DNA from 2 places in the Kitasatospora sp. NRRL B-11411 genome. Region 1 is predicted to be linked to the other one. Evidence: predicted binding sites of a transcription regulator. Region 1 holds the regulator's gene; the other holds the start of a gene.
The links. The regulator HrcA, encoded in region 1, represses chaperone genes, less so after heat shock. The targets are predictions, from matches to a motif close to TTNGCACTCNGNNNNNCNGAGTGCNAA.

Region 1 (7,359 bases):
GTTCGTCCGGGGTGTGCCGGGCCAGCAGCCAGGAGTACCCGTAGGCGTCCCGGGAGGCCTCGACGGGGACGCCGCCGCGCCCGGTGTCCGCGTCCAGCAGCGCCTTCACCTGCTGCTGGACCTCGGTGAAGGCGGCGCCCTCGACCGCGGCGAAGCACACCGAGCCGAGGCCGGTCGGGGTGAACCCCTTGGCGGCCTGCAGGGTGAGCGCCGCCGACGGGATGCCGAACAGCTGGTCGAGGTCGGGCTTCACGGGCTTGGTCCGGCCGAACAGGGCGTCCAGGAATCCCACGCGGAAGGCTCCTCACTGGTGGTCGGTGGTGGCGGGCTCAGTGCCCGAGCTCGTCGGAGACCTTCCGCAGCTGGGCCAGCCGCTGCTCCAGCGACGGGTGGGTGGACAGCAGCCGGGAGGCGGTCTCCTTGGCGCTCAGCGCCGGGGCGAAGTAGAAGGCGTTGTACGGCTGGGCCTGCCGCAGGTCCTTGGTGGGGATGGCGCCGATCTGCCCGGTCACCTTGGTCAGGGCCGAGGCCAGCGCGGCGGGCCGGCCGGTCAGCTGGGCGGCGGCGCGGTCGGCGGCCAGTTCGCGGTAGCGGGAGAGCAGCCTGGTCAGCAGGAAGCTGATCGCGTACACCACCATCGAGGCCAGCGGGATCAGCACCATGGCGATCGCCGCGTTCTGGTCGTTGCTGTTGCGGTTGCCGCCGCCCATCATCCCGCTGTAGAAGGCGATCCTGGTCATCGCGCCGGCCAGCACGCCGAGGAACCCGGCCACCGTCATCACCGCGACGTCCCGGTGCGCGACGTGCGACAGCTCGTGGGCCAGCACGCCCTCCAGTTCCTCCGGTTCGAGCCGGCGCAGCAGGCCGGTGGTCACGCAGACCACCGCGTTCTGCGGGTTGCGGCCGGTGGCGAAGGCGTTGGGCATGTCGTTGTCGGCGACCGCGACCCGGGGTTTGGGCATGTCGGCCAGCGCGCAGAGCCGGTCGACCGCGCCGTGCAGCTGCGGGTACTGCTCGGGGGTGACTTGGTGGGCGCCCATCGCCCGCTCGGTGATCTTGTCGGAGAACCAGAACTGGGCGACGAACAGGCCGCCGGAGATCAGCACCACCAGCGGCCAGGCGCCGCGCAGCAGCACGATCAGCAGGCCGGTGAAGCCGACGTAGACCAGCCCGATCAGGAACATGGTGGTGACCATCCGGCCGGTCAGGCCGCGGTCGGGGGTGAACCGGGAGTGCTGTGGCGCCGACATCGCTGCTCCTCCTCGTGCGTCGCGCGGTCCGGACCGCGCCGCCGCGGCCGTCCGTCCCGCTCGCCTTCGATGCTGCCACCGGGCGGCCCCGCGGGCACCATCCGAAACGATGGGAATTCGGTGGGAAAGCGACACGCGCGGGGCGGGCCGCGGGCGCTTCGGTCGAGGATCACGTGGGTGGACCGTTCCTGCCGTCAGGCCCGGGCCGTACACTGGCACGTACGGTTCTGGCACTCTGCCCAGTTGAGTGCCAGGCCGGGTCAGACACCGGGTCAACGGACGACGACGGAGGTGCGTGCCCCATGCCAGAGGACGGCAAGCCCGACGGCCGACTGATCGACACGCGCCCGCCGGTCCGACCGCTCGACGAGCGGCGCCTCGCGGTGCTCCGGGCGATCGTCCAGGACTACGTGGGCACCGAGGAGCCGGTCGGGTCCAAGGCCCTGGTGGAGCGGCACAACCTCGGCGTCTCCCCGGCCACGGTCCGCAACGACATGTCCGCGCTGGAGGAGGAGGGGTACATCCACCAGCCGCACACCAGTGCGGGCCGGATCCCCACCGACAAGGGCTACCGGCTGTTCGTCGACCGGCTCGCCGAGGTCAAGCCGATGACCGCCCCCGAGCGCCGGGCGATCCGGCACTTCCTGGAGGGCGCCGTCGACCTGGACGACGTGGTGGCCCGGACGGTGCGGCTGCTCGCCCAGCTGACCCGGCAGGTCGCGGTGGTCCAGTACCCGTCGCTGACCCGCTCCACGGTGCGGCACATCGAACTGGTGTCGCTCACCCCGACCAAGCTGATGCTGGTGCTGATCACCAACACCGGCCGGGTCGAGCAGCGGATGGTCGACTGCCCGGCCCCGGTCGGCGAGGCGCTGCTCGGGGAGCTGCGGGCCAAGCTCAACGGGATGGCGGGCGGCTGCCGGCTGCCCGAGGTGCCGACCGTCCTGGAGGACCTGCCGGCCGGCTTCGAGCCCGCCGACCGGCCCGCGGTCAGCACCGTGCTGGCGGTCCTGTTCGAGGCGCTGGCCGAACAGAACGAGGAACGGATCATGCTGGCGGGCACCGCCAACCTGACGCGTTTCGGCCATGATTTCCCGCTCACCATCCGGCCGGTCCTGGAGGCCCTGGAGGAGCAGGTGGTGCTGTTGCGCCTGCTGGGTGAGACGGCGGACTCGGCGATGACGGTCCGGATCGGCCACGAGATCGCCTACGAGGGGCTCAATTCCACGTCGGTGGTCTCGGTCGGTTACGGTTCGGGCGACCAGAGCGTGGCAAAGCTGGGAGTGATCGGTCCGACCCGGATGGATTACCCGGGCACAATGGGGGCGGTGCGCGCGGTGGCACGGTACGTCGGCCAGATCCTGGCGGAGTCGTAGCGGGGCGGCCGCAGCGGAACGGCGCAACAAGCAGCGTGCTGTCGCAGGCACTTCTAGAGGCGGAACAAACCGGAGCATTTGGTGGCCACGGACTACTACGCGGTACTCGGCGTCCGACGCGACGCGGGGCAGGACGAGATCAAGAAGGCGTTCCGGCGCCTCGCCCGTGAACTGCACCCGGACGTGAACCCGGACCCGAAGACGCAGGAGCGGTTCAAGGAGATCAACGCCGCCTACGAGGTCCTCTCCGACCCGCAGAAGCGGCAGGTCTACGACCTCGGCGGCGACCCGCTGTCGCCCAACGGCGGCGGCGCGGGCGGCTTCGGCGCTGGCGCGGCCGGGTTCGGCTTCTCCGACATCATGGACGCCTTCTTCGGCGCCGCGACCGGCCAGCGCGGCCCGCGCTCGCGCACCCGCCGCGGCCAGGACGCCATGATCCGGCTGGAGATCACCCTGGAGGAGGCCGCGTTCGGCACCACCAAGGAACTCCAGGTCGACACCGCCGTCACCTGCACCACCTGCAACGGCGAGGGCGCCGCGCCCGGCACCTCCGCGCAGACCTGCGACATGTGCCGCGGCAAGGGCGAGGTCTCCCAGGTCACCCGGTCCTTCCTGGGCCAGGTCATGACCTCCCGCCCCTGCCCGCAGTGCCAGGGCTTCGGCACCGTCGTCCCCACCCCGTGCCCGGAGTGCGCCGGCGACGGCCGGGTCCGCGCCCGCCGCACCCTCACCGTCAAGATCCCGGCCGGCGTCGACAACGGCACCCGGATCCAGCTGGCCGGCGAGGGCGAGGTCGGCCCCGGCGGCGGCCCCGCCGGCGACCTGTACGTGGAGATCGCCGAGACCAGCCACCCGACCTTCCAGCGGCGCGGCGACGACCTGCACTGCACCGTCACCATCCCGATGACCGCCGCCTCGCTCGGCACCCAGGTGCCGCTGCAGACCCTCGACGGCCTGGAGGAGGTCGACATCCGGCCCGGCACCCAGTCCGGCCAGTCGATCCCGCTGCACGGCCGCGGCATCACCCACCTGCGCGGCGGCGGCCGGGGCGACCTGATAGTGCACGTCGAGGTGCAGACGCCCACCAAGCTCGACCCGGAGCAGGAGGAGCTGCTGCGCCGGCTCGCCATGCTGCGCGGCGAGGAGCGTCCCTCCGGGCAGTTCGCGCCCGGCCAGCAGGGCCTGTTCTCCCGGCTGAAGGACGCCTTCAACGGCCGGTGAGACCCGAACGACCCGGGCCGGGAACGGTGCAGGGGCTGCGCGCCCCCGCCGTTCCCGGCCGGCTTTTTTGACGGCTCCGGTTCCGGCCGGGCTCCTGCTGAGAGGACCGCTGCACCGATGACCGCACCCGTGTTCGTCGTCGACGACCTGACCGGGACCGCCCCCGGCGCCACCGTCCGCCTCGACGGCCCCGAAGGCCGGCACGCCGTCGCCGTCAAGCGCCTGGAGCCCGGCGAGGCGCTCACCCTCGCCGACGGCCGCGGCCGCGGCGCGGACGGCACCGTCGCCGCGCTGCACGGCAAGGACGCCCTCGACGTGCTGGTCACCGCCGTCCGCGAGGAACCCGCCCCCGCGCCCCGGATCACCGTCGTCCAGGCCCTGCCCAAGGGCGACCGCGGCGAACTCGCCGTCGAGACCATGACCGAAGCCGGCATCGACGCGATCGTGCCCTGGGCCGCCGCCCGCTGCATCACCCAGTGGAAGGGCGAACGCGGCGCCAAGGCGCTCGCCAAGTGGCGGGCCACCGCGCGCGAGGCCGGCAAGCAGTCGCGGCGGCTGCGCTTCCCGGAGGTCCGGGACGCGGTGACCACCCGGCAGCTGCTGCCGCTGCTCGCGGCCGCGAGCTTCGCGGCCGTCCTGCACGAGGAGGGCTCGCTGCCGCTCGCCGCCGCCGCGCTGCCGGCCGACGGCGAGATCGTCCTGGTGGTCGGACCCGAGGGGGGCGTCTCCCCGGACGAGATCGCCGCCTTCGCGGAGGCCGGCGCCGCGCCGTACCGGCTCGGCCCGTCCGTCCTGCGCACCTCCACGGCGGGCGTCGCGGCCGGCGCGCTGCTGCTGGGCCGCACGGGGCGCTGGGGGTAGCGGGGCGGGACCGCTGCGCGGGACGCGGACACGCGGAGACGCGGGGGAGAGCTGCTGCGCGGGCGGGATGGTGCGAAGCCGGGGGCGCGGGGAGACCTGCTGCGCGGGCTGGGGTTGCACAACCAGGGGCGCGGGGAACTGCGCGCAGCGGGAGTCGCACGTTGGTGCGGTCGCGGGATAGTGCAACACACTGTCCTGCGAGGCGATCTGGCTGCGGGTGCTCGGTTGGCCGCGCAGTTCCCCGCGCCCCTGCTTTCGCAGGGGCGGGCGCAGCAGTTCTCTGACGTTCCGTGAGGTTCGCCGCCTAGGGTGGCAGGATGACGGAATCGACGCGCGGGTATTTGCGCCACCCCCACTTGCACGGTGACGCCGTGGCTTTCGTGGCTGAGGACGACGTCTGGCTGGCGCCCGTGGACGGCGGGCGGGCCTGGCGGGTGACGGCGGATCAGGCGCCTTCGGGGGCGGTGCGGTTCTCGCCGGACGGGGGGTCGCTGGCTTGGACGTCGGCCCGGGACGGGGCGCCGGAGGTGCACGTCGGGCCGGTGGAGGGTGGTCCGGCCAGGCGGTTGACGTACTGGGGGAATCCGTTCACCGCGCTGGTGGGGTGGACCGCGGACGGGCGGCCGATCGCCATCACCGCCGCGGGGCAGGAGACCATCCGGCGGACCTGGGCGTTCGCGTTGCCGCTGGACGGCGGGGAGCCGGAGCGGCTGCCGTACGGGCCGATCGGCGCGCTGGCGTTCGAGCCGGTGCCGGCGGGGGCCAGCGGGGGGCGGGTGCTGCTCGGGACGCACAACCGGGAGGCCGCGCACTGGAAGCGCTACCGGGGCGGCCGGGCCGGGAAGCTGTGGATCGGCGGCGGTGGGTTCGAGCGCCTGCACGCCGACCTGGACGGGCAGTTGGAGTGCCCGATGTGGGTCGGTGACCGGGTCGCGTTCCTGTCCGACCACGAGGGCGTCGGGCGGCTGTACTCCAGCCTCCCGGACGGCTCCGACCTGCGCGCGCACGGCCCGGCCGGGCACGGCTTCTACGCCCGGCAGGCGTCCACCGACGGCGCCCGGGTGATCTGGCAGAGCGCCGGCGAGCTGTGGCTGCTGGACGACCTGGACGGTGCCGAGGCGCGCCGCCTGGACGTCCGTCCGGCCGGGCCGCGCACCCGGCGGCAGCCGCACCCGACGCCCGCCGCCGGGCAGGTGGAGACCGCCGCCCCGGACCGCACCGGCCGGGCCGCGGCCGTGGTGGTGCGCGGCACCGTGCACTGGGTCACCCACCGGGAGGGCCCGGCCCGGGTGCTGGACGAGACGCCCGGGGTGCGGGGCAGGCTGGCCCGGGTCGTCCCGGGCGAGGACGGTGCGCAGGGCGCGGTGTGGGTCACCGACGCGGAGGGCGACGACGCGCTGGAGTACGCCCCGGCGGTGCTGGGCGCGGAGCGGCGGCGGCTGGCGGCCGGGCGGCTCGGCCGGGTGCGCGGCCTGGCGGTCTCGCCGGACGGCAAGCAGCTCGCGGTGGCCTCGCACGACGGCCGGGTGCTGCTGGTGGCGCTCAGCGACGGCGCGGTCAACGAGCTGGCGCGCAGCGGCGACGGCGAGGTCGCCGGGCTGGTGTTCAGCCCGGACTCGGCGTGGCTGGCCTGGTCGCAGCCGGTGCTGGGCCCGTGGTCGCTGCGCCAGATCATGCTCGCCGACCTGACCTCGCGCACCGTCAGCGAGGCGACCCCGCAGCGCTTCCACGACTACTCGCCGGCCTTCACCGCGGACGGCAGGCACCTGGCGTTCCTGTCGGTGCGCACCTTCGACCCGGTGTACGACCAGCACGCCTTCGACCTGTCCTTCCCCGGCGGCACCCGCCCGTACCTGCTGACGCTGGCCGCCGACACCCCGTCGCCGTTCGGCCCGCAGCGCGGCGGGCGGCCGGTCGGCGGCGAGGAGGAGGACGCCAAGGAGGGCGAGAAGGACGCGGTGCCCGGCACCCGGGTCGACCTGGAGGGCCTGGCCGACCGGATCGTGCCGTTCCCGGTGGAGGCCGGCCGGTTCGGCGTGCTGCGGGCGGCGAAGGACGGGGTGCTGTGGACCAGGTACCCGTTCAGCGGCGAACTCGGCGACAGCGCCGCCTCGTTGGACGAGGAGCCGGCCCGCACCGCGCTGGAGCGGTTCGACCTGAAGAAGCGCCGGGCGGAGGAACTGCTCAGCGGCGTCGACGCGTTCGCGGTCAGCGGCGACGGCGCCCGGCTGGCCGTGCTGGACGGCGGCACGCTGCGGATCGTGCCCGCCGACCAGAAGGCCGGCGAGGACGAGGAGGTGGACGTCGACCTCGACCGGGTCCGGGTCACCGTCGACCCGGCCGCCGAGTGGCGGCAGATGTTCGACGAGAACGGCCGCCTGATGCGCGACAACTTCTGGCGCGCCGACCTGAACGGCGTCGACTGGACGGGCGTGCTGGCGCGGTACCGGCCGCTGGTCGAGCGGATCGGCAGCCACGCCGACCTGGTCGACCTGCTCTGGGAGACGGTCGGCGAGCTCGGCACCTCGCACGCCTACGTGCTGCCGCCCGGCCGCGGCACCGAGGCGGCCCGGCTGCAGGGCCTGCTCGGCGCGGACCTGGTGCGCGACGGCGAGGTGTGGCGGGTCGCCCGGGTGCTGCCCGGCGAGTCC
Region 2 (7,359 bases), on a different contig from region 1:
CCGGGGTCGACAAGGGAGCCGCCCTGCATGAGTTCCTCGCCGAACGGGACGCGGGTCCGGTCCTCTTCGCCGGCGACGACCTCGGCGACCTCGCCGCCTACGCGGAGATCGGCCGCCGCCGCGAAGCCGGCCACCCCGGCCTGCTCGTCTGCAGCGGCCCCGTCACCGGCGAACCCCCGGTCGCGGCCCTCGCCGAACGCGCCGACCTGCTGGTCGCCGGGCCGGCGGGGGTGGTCGACCTGCTGAACGGGCTGACGGAACTGCTGCGGGGGTAGGCCGCGGGCGCGGACGGGATGGTGCGAAACCGGGGGCGCGGGGAACTGCGCGAAGGGGGCACCTCCCAGCCCCCCTTGGGGCTGGGGGAGGGAGTCGCACGTCGGTGCGGTCGCGGGATAGTGCAACACACTGTCCTGCGAGGCGATCTGGCTGTGGGTGCTCGGTTGGCCGCGCAGTTCCCCGCGCCCCTGCTTTCGCAGGGTCTGGCCCGGCAGTTCTTCCCGCGCCCCTGGTTTCGCTTTACGCGGCTACTGGAGCGCGTGGAGCTGGTCCAGGAACCACTGCTGGGGTGGGAGGGCGGTGGCGGCGGCGGCGAGGCGTTTGGTGCGGTCGGTGCGTTCGGCGGGGGGCATGGTGAGGGCTTCGGCGAGGGCGTCGGCGGTGGCGATGACGTCGTAGGGGTTGACGGTGATCGCGTCGTCGGCGAGTTCGGCGTACGCGCCGGCCTCGCGGGACAGGACGAGGGCGCAGCCGTGGTCGGAGACGACGGGGACCTCCTTGGCGACCAGGTTCATGCCGTCGCGGATCGGGTTGACCAGGGCGACGTCGGCGAGCCGGTACGCGGCGAGGGAGCGCGGGAAGTCGTCGTTGACGTGCAGGATGAGCGGCTGCCAGTCGGCGGTGCCGAACTCGGTGTTGATCTCCTCGGCGAGGCGCTGCACCTCGGCGGTGTAGTCGCGGTACTCGGCGAGGTCGGTGCGGGAGGGGTAGGCGAAGGCGATGTGGACGACGTTGCCGAGCCACTCGGGGCGGGTGCGCAGCAGGTGCCGGTAGGCGAGCAGGCCGCGGACGATGTTCTTGCTGAGTTCGGTGCGGTCGACCCGGACGATGGTGCGGCGCTCGCCCACGGCCTCGCGCAGGGTGGCGAGGCGTTCGTCGACGTCGGGCCGGTGGGCGCGTTCGCGCAGGAACTCGGCGTCGGCGCCGAGGCCGTGCACGCCGAGCCGGGTGGTGCGGCCGCCGTGGGTGACGGTCAGTTCGGAGCGGTCGACCTGCGCGCCGAGGACGGCCTCGCAGCAGTCGGCGAAGGCGAGGGCCCAGCGGCGGGTGAGGAAGGCGGCGCGGTCGGCGCCGAGGATGCCTTCGAGGACGGCGGCGGCGACGTCGTCGGGCAGCAGCCGGTAGTAGTCCGGCGGGGCCCAGGGGGTGTGCGAGAAGTGGCCGATCCGCAGGTCGGGGCGGAGTTCGCGGAGCAGGGCGGGGGCCAGCGAGAGGTGGTAGTCCTGCACCAGGACGGCGGCGCCGGGGGCGGCCTCGGCGGCGAGGGCTTCGGCGAAGGCGGCGTTGTACGCCCGGTAGGCGGCCCACTCGGTGCGGAAGTCGGCGCCGAAGGCGGGCTGCACGGGCGTCTGGTAGAGCAGGTGGTGGACGAACCAGAGGGTGGAGTTGGCGACGCCGTTGTAGGCGCGGGCGAAGGTCTCCGGATCGATGTCCAGCATCCGGACGGCCTGTCCGCCGACGTCGTGGCCGGCCAGGTCGAGGCGGCCGTCGGGGGCCTGCCGGGCGGCGGTGCGGTCGGCGTCGGAGAGGGCGGCGCAGACCCAGACCGCGTTCGGGTCGTCGATCGCGGAGAGCCCGGACACCAGGCCGCCGCCGCCTCTGCGGAGGGTCAGTGAGCCGTCGTCCTCCGTGCGGAAGGACACCGGGCCGCGGTTGGAGGCCACCAGGATCGGGGCGGCTCCGGACTGCTGGGGGCGTTCGGACGCGTGATCGGCCATACAGCCAACCTTGCCGTGCGATCACCGGACCAAACCACTCGGCGCGGTGCGTGCCGGGTGAACTCCCGGGGTCAGCGGTCGCGGTACTCGGGGACGGCGGCCATCGGGGGGCGTTCGGTGGCCGGGACGGGGTGCGTGCGGGGGGTGAAGCCCGTGGCGGTGCGGGTGTACTGGGTGAGCAGCGGCCGGACCAGGTCGGGGTCGGCCTTGAGGCGGTGGGTGCGGTCCAGGCGTTCCAGGGCGGTGCGGTAGATGGTGGCGGCCATCCGGCCCAGCGCCTGGCCGTCCTGGTGCCGGTGGTGCCGGACGCCGACGTCGACCTGGGCCAGCGCGTCCAGCCCGGCCAGCTCCAACGCGTCGACCAGCAGGCCGAGTTCGACGCCGTAGCCGGTCGGGAAGGGCAGCCGCTCCAGCAGGCTGCGGCGGGCCGCGTACTCGCCGCCGAGGGGCTGGACGAAGCCGGCCAGCTGCGGCCAGTGCAGGCTGAGCAGCGGGCGGGCGACCAGTTCGGTGACCCGGCCGCCGCCAGCCGGGACGACGGCGCCGTCGGCTTCGAAGGGCCGGTCGTACATGGCCTTGACCAGCTGCAGGGCCGGGTCGGTGAGCAGCGGGCCGATGATGCCGGAGACGAAGGCCGGGTCGAACTCGCGCAGGTCGGCGTCGACGAAGCAGACGATCGCGCCGCTGGTGGCGAGCAGCGAGCGCCACAGCACCTCGCCCTTGCCGGGTTCGGCGGGCAGCCGGGGCAGGATCGCGTCGCGGTGCACCACCCGGGCGCCGGCGGCGGCCGCGGCGGCGGCGGTGCCGTCCTGCGAGCCGGAGTCGACCACCACCAGTTCGTCGACCAGCGGGACGCGCTCGACCAGCTCGGTGCGGATCGCGGCGACGATCTCGCCGACGGTGGGCTCCTCGTCCAGCGCGGGCAGCACCACGCTGACGGTGCCGGCCGCCCCGGCGGCGCGTTTGGCGGCCAGCAGCAGGTCGAGCGGCCGGTCGGCGGCCGTCCACGATCGGCGGCGCAGCCAGTCGGCCACCTCCGGCAGGACCCCGGGCTCGGGCTGCTCCGGCAAGTCTCGCTCCCTGTGTCGGTTCGTCTCGGGTGTCGGACGCGGGGGTGGGTCCGCGCGGGCCTTCGGATACAGTCTTCGTATTGCGATCGTGCCTTCGCACCCGGGGGTCGCTCGCAGCGTACGACCACAACTTCACAGAGCTCATCCAGAGGGACTGAGGGAACGGCCCGTTGAAGTCCCGGCAACCCTCCCGCGCGGCCAGCAGGCCCGGCGGGACAGGTGCCAATTCCGTCCCGGACGCGACCGCGCTCCGGGGAAGATGAGGAGAAAGGGCCTCGCCACCATGGCTGTTGACACCGCCGCACCCACCGCCGTCGACCTCGGTCCCGCGACCGCGCTGTCCTGTCGGGAGTGCGGAACGCGCTTCCCGCTCGGCCCGAGCTTCGCCTGCCTGGAGTGCTTCGGCCCGCTGGAGATCGCCTACGACTACGCGGGCTACGACGCCGAGGAGCTGCGCAAGCGGATCGAGGCCGGCCCGGCGTCGATCTGGCGCTACGCCCCGCTGCTGCCCGTCCCGGCAGACGTGGCCGGCAAGCCGAACCTGAACCCGGGCTGGACCCCGCTGGTCAAGGCCGACAACCTGGGCCGCGAGCTGGGCTTCACCGCGCAGCTGCACATCAAGGACGACTCGGGCAATCCGACCCACTCCTTCAAGGACCGGGTGGTGGCCTGCGCGATCGAGGCCGCCCGGGCCTTCGACTTCACCACGCTGTCCTGCTCCTCCACCGGCAACCTGGCCGGCGCGGTGGGCGCCGCGGCCGCCCGGGCCGGCTTCAAGTCCTGCGTGTTCATCCCGCACGACCTGGAGCAGGGCAAGGTCGTGATGGCCGGCGTGTACGGCGGCGAGCTGGTCGGCATCGACGGCAACTACGACGACGTGAACCGCTTCTGCTCCGAGCTGATCGGCGACCCGGCCGGCGAGGGCTGGGGCTTCGTGAACGTCAACCTGCGCCCGTACTACGGCGAGGGCTCCAAGACCCTGGCGTTCGAGATCTGCGAGCAGCTCGGCTGGCGGCTGCCCGACCAGCTCGTCATCCCGATCGCCTCCGGCTCCCAGCTCACCAAGATCGACAAGGGCCTGCAGGAGCTGATCAAGCTCGGCCTGGTCGAGGACAAGCCGTACAAGATCTTCGGCGCCCAGGCCGAGGGCTGCTCCCCGGTCTCCGCCGCCTTCAAGGCCGGCCGCGACGTGATCAAGCCGGTCAAGCCGGACACCATCGCCAAGTCGCTGGCGATCGGCAACCCGGCCGACGGCCCGTACGTGCTGGACATCGCCCGCCGCACCGGCGGCGCGGTCGAGGACGTCACCGACGCCGAGGTGGTCGAGGCGATCAAGCTGCTCGCCCGCACCGAGGGGATCTTCGCCGAGACCGCGGGCGGCGTCACCGTGGGCGTGCTGAAGAAGCTGGTCGAGACCGGCCTGCTGGACCCGTCCAAGGAGACCGTCGCGATCAACACCGGCGACGGCCTCAAGACCCTCGACGCGGTCGCCGACGCCGGCATGACCGCCGTGATCCGCCCGACGCTGGAGTCCTTCCGCGCCGCCGGCCTCGCCACCGCCTGACACCCCCCCACGCCGCCCCACGCCCGAGGAGCACCGCATGAGCGCCACCGTCCGCATCCCGACCATCCTGCGCACCTACACCGGCGGCGCCGCCGAGGTGACCGCCGAGGGCGCGACCCTGTCCGCCGTCATCGCGGACCTGGAGGCGAACCACGCCGGCATCGCCGCCCGCCTGCTGGACGACACCGGCAAGCTGCGCCGCTTCGTCAACGTGTACGTGAACGACGACGACGTGCGCTTCGCCGAGGGCCTGGAGACCGAGATCAAGGACGGCGCCTCGGTGTCGATCATTCCGGCGGTGGCCGGCGGCTGCTGAACCGCCCGCATTCCCGCGGCCGCCGTTCGGTCCGGAATTCCTTTTTCCGGACCGGGCGGCGGCCCGTTGCGCGCCGGGGCCCGGCGGCCCGGTTACCTGCGGTTTTCCGGCGCGGCGGGTCGCCGGAATTCCGACCGGTTCGGGGGAGTAGAGTTCCGGTCAGGTCCGTTCCCCTCCACGGCCCGGTTCAATCCTCGTTTTCCGCACCGCGCTCCGCCCGTGCAGAACCCGTTCCGCCCCCGCTTCCGCCTCGCTTCCGTCCCGCGCGCTGAGACGTCCGCCGGGGAGCTTTCCGCCTGTTCTGTCAGGCCGCCGTCAGAATTGTTCCGTCGTTTTGCGGCGACGCGTCCGTTATGTCCCGTGGCAATTGTCGACGGATGCGCCTTTCGTTCCGAAATATCCCCCGCCGGGCGGCGGGGTTCCCCGCAAATTGGGCCTGTTGCAGAGGGCGCATATCCGGATACATTCAGCCGCGACAGAGGCTGCGCCGTACGGGGGGGAGTCCCCAGGCCGGTCTTCCAGACCTCCGGGTCCGCGTCCTGCGGATCTCTGAAGGGCCAGCACAGCACAAGGGGAGTTCGGAATGGCTCAGGGCACCGTCAAGTGGTTCAACGCCGAGAAGGGCTACGGCTTCATCGCGGTCGACGGTGGAGCGGACGTGTTCGTCCACTACAGCGCGATCCAGATGGACGGCTACCGCACCCTGGAAGAGGGCCAGCGGGTCGAGTTCGAGATCTCGCAGGGTCAGAAGGGTCCGCAGGCCGACATGGTCCGCGCCGCCGGCGCCTGACGGCCCCGGCGGACCGCCACGCACCGAAACCCGCAGGCCCGCCCCGACGCGACGCGTCCGGGGCGGGCCTGCGGGCTTTCCGGGCGGCCCGCGGGTTGCCCGGCGGCCGGTCGGCGGGGCCCCAATGGGCTTGCACTCGCCACCCCAGAGTGCTAATCATTGGCGTTAGCACTCACCGTGTGAGAGTGACAAACGGACCGGGCCGGTGAGGCCCCGGAAGCGGTAGGGGAAGGGACCCCCGCTCTCCTGGGCCGTCCGTCGCGGGCACCCCTTGGTCCGAGCAGTCGACCGTGTCCCGGAGGACCACTTCTGATGGCCAAGATCATCGCCTTTGACGAGGAAGCCCGCCGCGGCCTTGAGCGTGGCATGAACCAGCTTGCCGACGCCGTGAAGGTCACGCTCGGCCCCAAGGGTCGCAACGTCGTCCTGGAGAAGAAGTGGGGCGCCCCCACGATCACCAACGACGGTGTCTCCATCGCCAAGGAGATCGAGCTCGAGGACCCGTACGAGAAGATCGGCGCCGAGCTGGTCAAGGAGGTCGCCAAGAAGACCGACGACGTCGCGGGTGACGGCACCACCACCGCCACCGTGCTCGCCCAGGCGCTCGTCCGCGAGGGTCTGCGCAACGTCGCCGCCGGCGCCAACCCGATGGCCCTCAAGCGCGGCATCGAGAAGGCCGTCGCCGCCGTCTCCGACCAGCTGCTGGCCCAGGCCAAGGACGTGGAGACCAAGGAGCAGATCGCCTCCACCGCCTCCATCTCGGCCGCCGACACCCAGATCGGCGAGCTCATCGCCGAGGCCATGGACAAGGTCGGCAAGGAAGGCGTCATCACCGTCGAGGAGAGCAACACCTTCGGCCTGGAGCTCGAGCTCACCGAGGGCATGCGCTTCGACAAGGGCTACATCTCCGCCTACTTCGCCACCGACCTGGAGCGCATGGAGGCGAGCTTCGAGGACCCGTACATCCTCATCGCCAACTCCAAGATCTCCTCGGTCAAGGACCTCCTCCCGCTGCTGGAGAAGGTCATGCAGAGCGGCAAGCCGCTCGTCATCATCGCCGAGGACGTCGAGGGCGAGGCCCTGTCGACCCTGGTCGTGAACAAGATCCGCGGCACCTTCAAGTCCGTCGCCGTCAAGGCCCCGGGCTTCGGCGACCGCCGCAAGGCCATGCTCGGCGACATCGCCATCCTGACCGGCGGCACCGTGATCTCCGAGGAGGTCGGCCTCAAGCTGGAGAACGCCGGCGTCGACCTGCTGGGCACCGCCCGCAAGGTCGTCATCACCAAGGACGAGACCACCATCGTCGACGGCGGCGGCGACAGCGACCAGGTCGCCGGCCGGGTCAACCAGATCCGCGCCGAGATCGAGAACTCCGACTCGGACTACGACCGCGAGAAGCTCCAGGAGCGCCTGGCGAAGCTCGCGGGCGGCGTGGCCGTCATCAAGGCCGGCGCGGCCACCGAGGTCGAGCTCAAGGAGCGCAAGCACCGCATCGAGGACGCGGTGCGCAACGCCAAGGCCGCCGTCGAGGAGGGCATCGTCGCCGGTGGCGGCGTCGCCCTGCTGCAGGCCGGTGTCGCGTTCGAGAAGCTGGAGCTGGAGGGCGACGAGGCCACCGGTGCCAA

Region 2: groL (chaperonin GroEL) is a predicted target of HrcA. The motif match lies at 5,900-5,926, and genes of this name have one in related genera.

What each region holds. Positions count from the first base shown of each region.
Region 1 covers NZ_JOGH01000010.1:127,367-134,725, reverse strand. Annotated here, with positions in the region: gene IH44_RS0107580 (hypothetical protein) at 1-292, opposite strand, end outside; gene htpX (zinc metalloprotease HtpX) at 330-1,250, opposite strand; gene hrcA (heat-inducible transcriptional repressor HrcA) at 1,553-2,626, shown strand; gene dnaJ (molecular chaperone DnaJ) at 2,708-3,847, shown strand; gene IH44_RS0107560 (16S rRNA (uracil(1498)-N(3))-methyltransferase) at 3,965-4,708, shown strand; gene IH44_RS0107555 (S41 family peptidase) at 5,026-7,359, shown strand, end outside.
Region 2 covers NZ_JOGH01000006.1:78,093-85,451, reverse strand. Annotated here, with positions in the region: gene otsB (trehalose-phosphatase) at 1-275, shown strand, start outside; gene IH44_RS0104790 (trehalose-6-phosphate synthase) at 525-1,994, opposite strand; gene IH44_RS0104785 (glucosyl-3-phosphoglycerate synthase) at 2,066-3,064, opposite strand; SAM riboswitch class I at 3,203-3,330, shown strand; gene thrC (threonine synthase) at 3,348-4,628, shown strand; gene IH44_RS0104775 (MoaD/ThiS family protein) at 4,666-4,944, shown strand; gene IH44_RS0104770 (cold-shock protein) at 5,528-5,734, shown strand; gene groL (chaperonin GroEL) at 6,047-7,359, shown strand, end outside.